DNA from 4 places in the Xenorhabdus siamensis genome. Region 3 is predicted to be linked to each of the others. Evidence: predicted binding sites of a transcription regulator. Region 3 holds the regulator's gene; each other region holds the start of a gene.
The links. Region 3 encodes PurR, which represses purine synthesis genes. Its sites were predicted from a motif close to CANGCAAACGTTTGCNTG; they were not measured.
Positions count from the first base shown of each region.

Region 1: a site for PurR is predicted at 1,268-1,285, ahead of cvpA (colicin V production protein). Genes of this name have one in related genera too.
Region 2: a site for PurR is predicted at 2,000-2,017, ahead of glyA (serine hydroxymethyltransferase). Genes of this name have one in related genera too.
Region 4: a site for PurR is predicted at 1,758-1,775, ahead of AAC852_RS03020 (NCS2 family permease). Genes of this name have one in related genera too.

Region 1 is NZ_JBBMXE010000010.1:250,099-253,319, forward strand. Features, by position in the region: gene folC (bifunctional tetrahydrofolate synthase/dihydrofolate synthase) at 1-463, shown strand, start outside; gene dedD (cell division protein DedD) at 453-1,148, shown strand; gene cvpA (colicin V production protein) at 1,339-1,827, shown strand; gene purF (amidophosphoribosyltransferase) at 1,860-3,221, shown strand, end outside.
Region 2 is NZ_JBBMXE010000010.1:140,813-144,033, reverse strand. Features, by position in the region: gene AAC852_RS11075 (3-phenylpropionate MFS transporter) at 1-476, opposite strand, end outside; gene glyA (serine hydroxymethyltransferase) at 640-1,893, opposite strand; partial or broken gene hmpA (NO-inducible flavohemoprotein) at 2,231-3,221, shown strand, end outside.
Region 3 is NZ_JBBMXE010000007.1:260,268-263,488, forward strand. Features, by position in the region: gene sodB (superoxide dismutase [Fe]) at 311-889, shown strand; gene purR (HTH-type transcriptional repressor PurR) at 1,422-2,447, shown strand; gene punR (DNA-binding transcriptional activator PunR) at 2,451-3,221, opposite strand, start outside.
Region 4 is NZ_JBBMXE010000003.1:111,030-114,250, reverse strand. Features, by position in the region: gene AAC852_RS03030 (DUF799 domain-containing protein) at 1-43, shown strand, start outside; gene AAC852_RS03025 (MATE family efflux transporter) at 134-1,474, opposite strand; gene AAC852_RS03020 (NCS2 family permease) at 1,909-3,221, shown strand, end outside.

The DNA of each region.
Region 1 (3,221 bases), on a different contig from region 3:
AATTGATGAACGCGCACTGCATGAAGGCTTAAAACGAGCCCAATTGGCGGGACGTTTCCAAATCATCAGAGAAAACCCACTGGTTATTCTGGATGTGGCGCACAATCCCCATGCGGCCGATTATCTGACACAAAAACTGGCTGAATTACCCCGTTCACCGGACAGCAAAATACGGGGTGTTGTCGGTATGCTGCAAGACAAAGATATTACGGGGACGCTTGCCTGTCTTTCCCGGCAAATTGACGAATGGTATTGTGCATCATTACATGAACTTCGGGGGGCAGAAGCACAGATGCTGGCTGAACATCTTTCCGGAGCCCGGACATTCACGGAAGTCGAGCAGGCATGGGATCAAGCCATGGAAGACGCATCAGAACAAGATATCATTGTGGTTTGTGGCTCTTTCCATACTGTTGCTCATGTTATGGAATCATTGGAGGAGATGAAGGGACGTGGCAAGTAAGTTTCAAAATCGTTTAGTCGGAACCATCGTTCTTGTGGCACTGAGTGTCATCGTGCTGCCGATGCTGTTTGACGGCGATAAGAAATACAATGAGGAAAAATTCGCTTCTATTCCATTAGTGCCTAAGCCTGGTGATGAAGAGAATATTGATTCTATTCCGCCACTGACTCAAAGTATGCCATCTACACCACCGGAAGGTGCAGCTGAGGCGATGCAGACACAAGCTCAGGAGCAACAGCCAGAAACAGACATGTTGTCTGGTTCATCATCGTCGGAATCTGCGCCACTGGTTTCAACTCCTGTTACAATCACTCAAGATCCCAAGCCGACAAGGCCTGAATCTCCCTCTATGCAGAAAGTGGAAACTAAGCCAGAAGTCAGGCCACAGGTTAAGCCTGCCAGCAGGCCAGAAGCGAAGTCTCAACCTGTAGAGCAGGCACCACAAGCAGTAGCCTATGTTGTCCAGCTTGGTGCGTTAAAAAATGCAGATAAGGTAAATGAGATAGTATCCAGGCTGCGTTTGTCGGGGCATCAGGTTTATACTATCCCTTCTTCTCCGGTACAGGGGCAATTGACCCGGATTTATGTCGGGCCTAACGCCTCAAAGCAGGCTTTGGCATTTGTTTTACCTGAATTGAAAGAGTTAACGGGTTTGCAGGGGCAAATCAAAAATTATAAACCCTAAAAAAGGGATCTTTCATGCGAAGCTAAAATCGCCCGTGAAAGATCAATAGCCTGATTTTAGCGCTGATAAAGGTTAGGATGACGATTCCTTAATTATTTTTAGTACAGCGATAAATCTGCTACGCAAACGTTTTCGTTTTCTGTTAGAATGCGCCCGGCCTGAGTGTCGGGAGCCTATTTTGGATTAAAATATGGTCTGGATTGATTATACGATTATTGCCATTATTGGTTTCTCTGCACTGGTTAGCTTGATTCGCGGTTTTGTTCGTGAAGCACTTTCTCTGATGACTTGGGGATGTGCTTTCTTTGTTGCAAGTCACTTTTATACTTATCTGGCGGTTTATTTCACTCGCCTTGAAGATGAGTTGGTGCGTAATGGCGTAGCGATTGCTATCTTATTTATTGCAACATTGATCGTTGGCGCAGTAGTAAACTATGTCATTGGTTCACTTGTTCAGCGAACAGGCTTATCAGGTACAGATCGGGTTCTGGGGATCTGTTTTGGGGCATTGCGTGGTGTGTTAATTGTTTCTGCCATTCTATTTATTGCGGATTCTTTTACACCACTTCCCCAAAGTACGGACTGGCAGCAGTCACAACTGATCCCACAGTTCAGTCAAATTATCAGGTGGTTTTTTGACTACCTGCAAAATGCGTCGAGTTTCCTACCGGAGAAATAATCCTCTCCGCCTGACTGATGAGGAAAGACTACATGTGCGGTATTGTTGGTATCGTTGGTTTTACATCGGTTAACCAGTCGATTTATGATGCATTAACGGTGCTTCAGCACCGTGGACAGGATGCAGCAGGTATTGCGACTATTGATGGTAACAATGAGTTCCGTTTACGTAAGGCCAATGGCTTGGTTAAAGATGTGTTTGAAACACGACACATGTTACGTTTACAGGGGACAATTGGAATAGGGCATGTCCGTTACCCAACAGCGGGTAGTTCCAGCGCTTCTGAAGCACAACCTTTCTATGTGAATTCTCCTTTTGGTATCACGTTGGCACATAATGGCAATCTGACAAACTCTCATGAATTGAAAAAAATCCTGTTTGAAAATGCCCGTCGCCATGTTAATACCACTTCTGATTCTGAAATCCTGCTGAATGTTTTTGCTGATGAATTAACTAAATTCCCGCATTTCCCATTAGAGCCAGATAATATCTTCGCGGCAGTAGCGGCAATGCACCGGAGAATTCGTGGTGCTTATGCCTGTGTTGCTATGATTATTGGGCATGGTCTGGTAGCTTTCCGTGATCCAAACGGTATCCGGCCTCTGGTGTTGGGGAAACGCACACTGGCCGATGGACGCAATGAATATATGGTGGCATCAGAAAGTGTGGCACTCGATACCTTAGGGTTTGAGTTCCTACGGGATGTCGCTTCTGGCGAAGCAATTTATATCACTGAGCAGGGGCAATTATTTACTCGCCAGTGTGCAGAAAATCCTTCATTAACACCTTGTCTGTTCGAATTTGTTTATTTTGCCCGTCCTGACTCCTTTATTGACAAAATTTCTGTCTATAACGCACGGTTACGTATGGGTAGGAAACTGGGTGAAAAAATTGCCCGTGAATGGGAAGACTTACAGATAGATGTTGTGATCCCTGTTCCTGAAACATCTTGTGATGTGGCACTGGAGATTGCCCATATTCTGGATAAACCTTACCGTCAGGGATTTGTTAAAAACCGTTATGTCGGACGCACTTTTATTATGCCCGGTCAGCAGGAGCGCCGAAAGTCAGTTCGGCGTAAACTGAATGCCAATCGTGCGGAATTCCGGGGTAAAAATGTATTGTTGGTCGATGATTCTATTGTACGTGGTACGACTTCAGAACAAATTGTGGAGTTGGCGCGTGAAGCGGGTGCTAAGAAAGTCTATTTTGCTTCGGCTGCGCCTGAAGTTCGTTTCCCGAATGTGTATGGGATCGACATGCCCAATGCTAATGAATTAATTGCTCACGGCAGGGAAATCAATGAAATTCGCCAGCTCATTGGTGCTGATGCGTTGGTATACCAAGATCTCACTGATCTGATCACTGCGGTGCGTGAAGAAAATCCAGATATT
Region 2 (3,221 bases), on a different contig from region 3:
CCTAAATCGATGCCATTGGCTGACATCAATATCCCCGCTAAAGAAGAGCTGATAATAAAGGCAATCGATCCCCACACACGTACCTTGCCATAATCAAAAGTAAACTGTTTTTGCCAGGTTCCCGCTAAAGCATCTGATAAAGGAACCAAAGGTGAAAAAAACAGATTAAAACCTATCATGGCAAGGGCAACCCATACCCAATGGCTATTAAAGGAAAAGCTAACTGCAAAGACCAAAGCCAATAAGGAGAGTAATCTTAATGCATTAATTAATTTAGAAGGATCTTTAACGGTAGGAGAAATAAATAAACTACCGAGGAAACGAGAAACTAACCCAATAGCTAACAGTACACCGATCATAGAAGGAGTAATACCTTCTCCCTGTAACCAAACTGACCAGAAAGGTAAAAATATTCCAAGAGCAAAAAAATAAGTGAAATAACCTAACCCTAGCCAAAATGTTGATGGAACAACCATCCAAATGCCCCCATTTTTTAATGCAAAAAACCCGCTCAAAACTAATGTTATGAGTCGGGCTTGATACCTGATATACCTTTCATCTTTCAAGCTACCGCTTTATTGGCTGCAACTTGACATCTATTTGGGTATAAGCTCAATATTGACGGTATTTTATTCTCAATTATGCGTAAACCGGATATTTTGCACAGATATCCAACACATTCTGTTTAACACTTTCAATAACTGCTTCGTCATTGATGTTATCCAACACATCACATATCCAGCCAGCCAATTGACGGGTTTCCGCTTCTTTGAAACCACGGCGAGTAATTGCTGGAGTACCAATACGAATACCCGAAGTGACAAACGGACTGCGAGGATCGTTAGGTACACTGTTTTTGTTAACAGTGATATTAGCACGCCCTAATGCTGCATCCGCATCTTTACCTGTAATATCTTTATCCACCAGATCCAACAGGAACAGATGGTTGTCAGTACCGCCGGAAACAACTTTGTAACCACGTTGCAGGAACACATCTACCATTTCTTTGGCATTTTTCGCAACCTGCTGCTGATACATTTTGAACTCCGGCTCCATTGCTTCTTTCAGTGCAACGGCTTTCCCGGCAATGACATGCATCAGTGGACCACCCTGACTACCAGGGAAAACAGCAGAGTTCAACTTCTTATACAACTCTTCATCACCCCCTTTAGCCAGAATCAGACCACCACGTGGACCTGCCAGAGTCTTATGAGTAGTGGTTGTAACAACATGTGCATGAGGAACAGGGTTTGGATAAACACCCGCAGCAACCAATCCAGCAACATGAGCCATATCAACAAAAAGATATGCACCGATTTCATCAGCAATTTCACGCATTTTCGCCCAATCAACCACACCAGAATAGGCAGAGAAACCACCAATGATCATTTTAGGTTGATGTTTCAGCGCTTGGTTACGAATATCCTCGTAATCAATTTTGCCTTTCTTATCAATGCCATAAGGAACAACATTATACAATTTACCTGAGAAGTTAACTGGAGAGCCGTGAGTCAGATGGCCACCATGTGCCAGATTCATCCCTAAAACAGTGTCACCTGGTTGCAACAGCGTCATATACACCGCAGCATTTGCCTGAGAGCCTGAGTGTGGTTGGACGTTAGCATAATCTGCACCAAACAACTCTTTTGCTCGGTCAATTGCCAATTGTTCAACTATATCAACATATTCACAACCACCATAGTAGCGTTTACCCGGATAACCTTCCGCATACTTGTTAGTGAGCTGAGATCCTTGAGCCTGCATCACTCTTGGACTGGTGTAGTTTTCAGAAGCAATCAATTCAATATGTTCTTCCTGACGACAAACCTCCTGTTCCATCGCTTGCCACAGTTCGGGATCGTAATTCGCAATATTCATTTCACGCTTTAACATTAGGTTCTCCTGACTCAGCTACATCTCTAAAAAATACCCCTGAGGGCCAGAATTTGACACAGTGTAAACTCTTTTTATCAAATGAGATAGTCTTGACAAGAGATTTTACGCAAACGATTGCCTCGATGCCTGTAGCAGGATGCCCTGCTATTCTGATTACACGCTTTAAATTTATTATTGTTCTTTGTGATTCCAGTCAAATCTTCATTGCTGTAATACAAATTCTGAGTTTTTGACTTAAATCAAGATAATATCTCTTTCTTGCTTTAATGTATTCCTCAACAAGATAAGTTGCATTTAAAATACATCTTATATTCCTAAGCATTATTCGAGAAAAATTCAGGAGACCATAATGTTAGATAACCAAATTATCGCAACTATAAAGTCCACTATTCCTTTGATCGTTTCCACCGGGCCAAAGTTGACTGCTCATTTTTATGAACGCATGTTCAAACACAATCCTGAATTAAAAGATATTTTTAACATGAGCCATCAAACCAATGGCGATCAGCGTGAAGCTCTTTTTAATGCCCTTTGTGCTTATGCCTCTAACATTGATAACTTATCTGCTCTTCTACCAGCAGTAGAAAAGATCGCTCATAAACATACGAGCCTAAATATCCAACCGGAACACTATAAAATTGTCGGTACACATCTGCTGGCAACAATTGATGAACTATTTCATCCGGCTGATGAAGTCTCGACGCCTGGAAAAAAGCCTACGATATATTGGCCGATGTTTTTATCAATCGGGAAGAGGCAATTTATCAGAGTAGCGAATCTTCGGTAGGAGGTTGGCGTGGTTTACGTCAATTTCGTGTCAGCCGTAAACAACCACAAAGTGATATCATTACCAGCTTTGAGTTTGTCCCCGTTGATGATGGCAAAGTCGCAGATTACAAACCGGGGCAATATTTGAGTATCTACCTGGAAGATCCAACCTTTAAAAACCGCGAAATTCGTCAATATTCATTAACTGCGGCTCCAAATGGCAGCAATTATCAAATTGCCATTAAACGGGAACCTTATGGCAAAATTTCGAATCATATGCACGACAAAGTACAGGAAGGAGATATCATATCGCTATCTGCACCAAAAGGTGATTTCTTCCTTGATGTCCGGCCTGATACCCCTGTTACCCTCATTTCAGCGGGAGTCGGATTAACTCCGATGATGAGTATGCTGCAATATCTGCACGGTCAACAGCACCAAAGTGTGATCAATTGGTTTCACGCAGCAGAACATGGCGGCCATCATGCCTTTGCCGGTAAGGTGAAAGAAATTGCCCAATCCCTGCCGATTCTGAATGCTCAGGTTTGGTATCGTGA
Region 3 (3,221 bases):
GAATACCACTTTCTGATGCAGATTTGCTACCGTGAACACACGCCTGCAAATTTTTTGTTCTGAACAATAAGTTGTAATTAGTTGATATTTTCATCCTTAATAAATATTAAAGTCAGTAAAATTGAATGCTTCTACGTCAGAATGCCACTAAATAACATCATTTCCCCTGTTATTTAGCAGAAAAATTGTTAAGATAATGACCAAACAAAATAGCAACATGATAATAAGCTAAAATTTGCTCTATCCATGATTAGTACGCTACAAGTCATGGTTTATAAAGCCAAAAACCCGATATTAAAAGGAGTATGCAATGTCTTTTGAATTACCAGCATTACCTTATGCTAAAGATGCCTTAGAACCTCACATCTCAGCAGAAACTCTGGAATATCATTACGGCAAACACCACAACGCTTACGTTGTAAACCTGAATAATCTGATTAAAGATACTGAGTTTGCCGGAAAACCACTGGAAGAAATTATCAAATCCTCTGAAGGCGGTATCTTTAATAACGCAGCACAAGTCTGGAACCACACCTTCTATTGGCATAGCCTGTCACCAAATGGTGGTGGTGAACCAACTGGTAAAGTTGCAGAAGCTATCAATAATTCTTTCGGTTCTTTTGCTGAGTTTAAACAGCAACTTACTGATGCAGCACTGAAAAACTTCGGTTCTGGCTGGACATGGCTGGTTAAAAAAGCCGACGGCAGTCTGGCTATCGTCAATACCTCCAACGCAGCAACTCCATTGACTGGTGAAGATAAGCCAGTTCTGACTGTTGACGTATGGGAACATGCCTATTACATCGATTACCGCAATGCACGTCCTCAATATCTGGAGCATTTCTGGGCTCTGGTTAACTGGAAATTTGTGGAAGAAAATCTGGCTTAATTAACCCGCCAGTTAAAATGACAAGGGTAAGTTTTTCCGATCCAACACACTTAATTTCATTTAGTAAGTGCCCCTTGAATAGTGAAAAACTTACCTTTACTTGCCGCTAAAGTAAAACAGACAGCATTTCACCTTGATATGGTTTCCTGACCTTGATTAGATCAGGCAAAGTCCCCCCAGAAAAACAATCATGATTAATGCACTACAAGCGGTCAATAATCCCAATTTCAGATCTGTATCCATAAGCCATCCTCACCATGAAAATTAAGACTCCGCGACACCATAAATTTTGTTTGGCTATTTACCTCAGAGGTTAAAAAAAACCACACTGTGGTATTTAATGCATATACTTTATAGCATTGATTACTACTTTCACTTTTGCGCTAGATCAGACAAAATTCAGGGTTTATCACTAAATTAGTGTCAGTTATCTTCCTATATATAAATATAATACTGGCAAATGATTAACAAAGATCTATATCCAGATGAAGGGTATACAAATTTAGACCTAAGGTCAGGAGTCCTTTTTATCATGGCAACGATTAAAGATGTGGCCAAACGCGCTGGTGTTTCAACCACAACCGTATCCCATGTTATCAATAAAACCCGTTTCGTCGCCGAAGATACAAAGGCCACAGTGTGGGCTGCCATTAAAGAACTGAATTATTCTCCCAGTGCCGTTGCCCGTAGCTTGAAGGTTAATCACACCAAATCTATCGGACTACTGGCAACATCAAGTGAAGCACCTTATTTTGCTGAAATCATTGAGTCTGTCGAAAATAGTTGTTATAGCAAAGGTTATACTTTGATTTTATGTAATTCCCATAACAATCTCGACAAACAAAAAGCTTATCTTGCTATGCTGGCACAAAAACGCGTCGATGGTTTACTGGTTATGTGTTCTGAATATCCCCAACCATTATTGGGAATGCTGGAAGACTATCGCAACATTCCCATGGTAGTCATGGATTGGGGTGAGTCCAGAGGAGATTTCACTGACGCAATTATCGATAATGCCTTCCATGGTGGTTACTTGGCCGGTCGATATCTGATTGAACGTGGTCACCGTGATATTGCTGCTATTCCCGGATCATTGGCCAGAAATACCGGAGGCGGACGTCATCAAGGTTTCCTCAAGGCGTTGAAAGAAGCAAATATCACTATTCGGGAAGAATGGATTGTTCAGGGGGATTTTGAGCCTGAATCTGGTTATCAGGCGATGTATAAAATCTTAAGCCAAAAACACCGCCCTACGGCCGTGTTTTGTGGAGGAGATGTGATGGCGATGGGGGCTATCTGTGCGGCTGACGAGATGGGGTTACGTGTTCCACAAGATATCTCCGTTATTGGTTATGATAATATTCGCAATGCCCGTTATTTCACACCAGCGCTGACAACGATTCATCAGCCTAAAGAGCGTCTGGGGCAGATGGCTTTTTCCACGTTACTTGATAGGATCATTAATAAACGTGAAGATGCACAAACTATCGAAGTCCATCCGCGCCTTGTTGAGCGTCGCTCTGTTGCAGATGGCCCTTTCATTGATTATCGTCGTTAACAATTAATCCTCTTGTAGCCATTCAGCATTGAGTGTTGCACTATCTCCAAGATAATCAAGCAACCAGCTTAATGCAGGTGAATGGCTTTTTTGCGACCATGTCAGGCAACATGGGCTATCAGGTAATGGTTGTTCAAGTTCAAGCAAGCTGAGTTTTCCTCGACGAATAAGCGGCAAAGCACGATGTTTAGGCACCATTCCCACACACAGCCCATCCATCAGACAAGCCAACCCCGCATTCCAATCAGGGACAACTAACCGCCGTTGATTATCCAAAGCCCATGTATTACGCTTGGGCAAATTACGTGAAGTATCTTCAAGGCACAAGCTAGGATAAGCCCTCAATTGGTCATCATTTAATCTTTCTGTTATAGAAGTTAACTCATGCTCAGGGCTGACAACACATAGCCACGGCATAAATCCCATATCCCTGAAACTATATCGTTCCCCGACCGGAGAAGCGCGAGTGGCACCAATAGCAACATCAACGCGCCCATCCACCAGTGCATCCCATACCCCATTAAAAACCTCAGGATAAATAAATAACTCGATATCTGGAAAATGGCGGTAAAAATCCAGAATAAGCTGGCGTGTCCGTTCTGGTTTCACCACTTGATCAACAGCGATACTGAGCTGCCCACGCCAACCATTCGCCACTTGCTGACATTGATGACGAGTATGATACATTTTTTTGATAACAGAACGCGCTTCCTTTACAAAGATAACTCCTGCTCCAGTCAATTCCACATCGCGATGGCGGCGTTCAAATAAGGG
Region 4 (3,221 bases), on a different contig from region 3:
TGGGCCGCGTTCAGAACATTATCGGAAAGAAAAACTAGAATAATGTTAAAAATGCCGCAGTTATTGTCTGCGGCATTTTTTTACTGTCATTTTTATAACTAATTTTTAAACCATGTTTTACAGTTAAACACGATTAAACATCTAATCGTTTGGTTTGCCATTTCTTAGATTTCCAGCGCCAGGCGTTTACCATCCCTCGTATCCATTCATCGCAGAAAAAGCCAATCCAAATCCCCAGGATCCCCATCCCCATGGTAATTCCCAGAAAATAGCCAACAGGGATAGAAATACCCCACATGAAGAGCAGAGCAGTATAAAGCGGGAACCTGGCATCACCGGAAGCACGCAGAGCATTGACCATGACGATATTAAAAGTACGCCCCGGCTCCAGGAAGACAGACAGCAGGAATAAAGGCAGCAGAAGCTCAATGATATTTTGGTCTTCTGTCATCAGGCCAAGGAGCGGTTCCCGGAAAATCCAGAAAAACACTACGACGCCAATTGTGACAATAACGCCGATTTTCAGACTCTTTATCCCACGGATATAAGCATCTTCAAAACGTTTTGCTCCGACAAGATGGCCGACCATAATTTCATTACCAATACTGGTGGCGATACCAAACAACATAATGAACAGAGATAATTGAAAATACAGAGTCTGTGCAGCCAGAGAAGTTTCACCCATCAAACCGATAAAAGCCTGTGCGGTCATATATTGTAATATCCACACCAGGTTTTCACCGGCTGCCGGTAAACCGATATGCAGGATTTTGCCAAGCATATTCTTTGACCAGCATATCAGCAACTTCGGGATCAGTTTGATTCTTAAACCATAAAATAACAATCCGCAGAGAAGAATAACGGCAACCGTACGACCAAATACTGTAGACCATGCCACGCCTTCCAGCCCATATTTAGGTAGGCCAAAGAATCCGTACAGGACAATTATATTACCGATAATTGTCAACAGATTGGCAATCAGGGTGACATACATGGCAGATTTTGACTTGCCATAAACTCGCAAACAGGCAGCCAGAATAATTGAAATTGCTTCCGGTATCAGGCAGATACCTAAAATGTGCAGATAAGCAAACCCATCCTCCATCAGGTTTTCTGGCAGATTCATGATGCGCAGGATTTTATAGCCGAAGAAAATCGTCACCAAAGCACAACTAAAACCCAACACAAAATTAAAAGCGATGGAAATATGGATCGCCTGACTGGCTTTATCTCTTTTTCCTGATCCGAGATATTGTGCAATTACAACGCTGCAACCAACACTAATGAAATTAAAGATCGTAATGAACAGATCAAAAACATGATTACCAACTCCCATAGCAGCTAAGTAAGCCGAAGAAATATGGCTGACCATATATGTATTGATTAGCAACGTCGCCATATGAAGAAAAATATCGATGAAAATCGGCCAGCTCAGTGAAAAAAGCGAACGATCTGCAACATCAGATTGATGCATTATAAAACCTATTAATTGAATTGAATGGTCTTTTGTGGTGTGACATTCCCAGAAAGTATATATGATTTTACTTGGTTTACTGGTTGGTTGGTAGACAAAATGCGTTATTCCCCCATAAAGTGAAGCAAAAACTTTTATTATAAATATTCACTGATTTCCTGTTTCTCCTTAAGGCTGCCAATGGAGGGATTGGCAACAAAATTCATGATTATGACTTGATTCTCATCCCCGATTCACCGGATAATCTTCGGCCTCAAATTATCTCACCGTTTTTTTAACTCAAAAGCCAAACGATTGCGTGTAGGAAGGGCTGAACTAATAAGTGCAGCGTTTTTCAGATTATCAAATGACGTAATCGTTTTCGTCGGGTAAGAGGGGGAAAGAAATGGTGAGGAAAATCGGATAGATGTTTAACATACTGGCAGGGGATAAACATGTCTGGCACGCAGGCACCAACTCAATGCAAACTTGATAAGTATTTTAAGATAACTGAACGCGGAAGCTCGGTACGTCAGGAAATTCTCGCTGGGTTAACAACATTTTTGGCGATGGTTTATTCCGTTATTGTTGTGCCAGGTATGCTTGGACAGGCTGGATTTCCCCATACCGCCGTATTTATTGCTGTATGTCTGGTTACAGGGGTTGGCTCATTATTGATGGGATTATGGGTTAATTTACCGATGGCAATTGGCTGCGCAATCTCACTGACGACCTTTACTGCTTTCAGTCTAGTATTGGGGCAGCAGGTTAGTATTCCTGTCGCATTGGGTGCTGTTTTCCTGATGGGATGTTTGTTCACAGTTATTTCCGTTACTGGTATTCGCGCCTGGATATTACGCAATATGCCAATGGGGATAGCGCATGGAACAGGTATCGGTATCGGATTGTTTTTGCTACTTATTGCAGCAAATGGCGTTGGACTGGTGATTAAAAATTCCCAGCCGGGGTTGCCAGTTGCTTTTGGATCGTTGACAGCCTTCCCTGTAATAATGACTTTGTTAGGGTTAGCGGGAATTATTGGACTGGAAAGGAAAAAAGTCCCTGGTGGTATTTTGCTGGTTATTATCGCTATTTCAATTATTGGATTGATTTTTGATCCCGCAGTGAAATATCAAGGATTTTTTAAGTTACCAACGTTGGGGGAAGATGGGCTTTCTCTGATGTTTAGCATGGATATTATGGGAGCTTTACAGCCTGTTGTATTACCCAGTGTTCTTGCGCTGGTGATGACAGCGATATTTGATGCTACAGGTACTATCAGAGCTGTAGCAGGGCAGGCCAATCTGCTGGATAAAAGGGGACAGATTATTAATGGTGGTAAGGCGTTAACGGCTGATTCTGTCAGTAGTATTTTCGCTGGAGCAATAGGCTCTTCTCCTGCTGCTGTTTATATTGAATCCGCAGCAGGAACCGCAGCAGGAGGAAAAACAGGGTTAACCGCAGCGGTCGTTGGTATCTTATTTCTGCTGATATTATTCCTTTCTCCATTATCATATCTGGTTCCTTCATATGCGACAGCGCCTGCTTTGATGTATGTCGGGTTGCTGATGTTGAGTAACGTACGCAAGCTGAATTTTGATGATTTTGTCGATGCAATGTCAGGGTTACTGTGCGCTGTATTTATCGTTCTGACTTGTAATATTGTTACAGGTATTATGCTAGGGTTTGGTGCTTTGGTTGTTGGGCGTGTTTTCTCTGGTGAATGGCGTAAGCTGAATATCGGTATGGTAATTATTGCTATTGCATT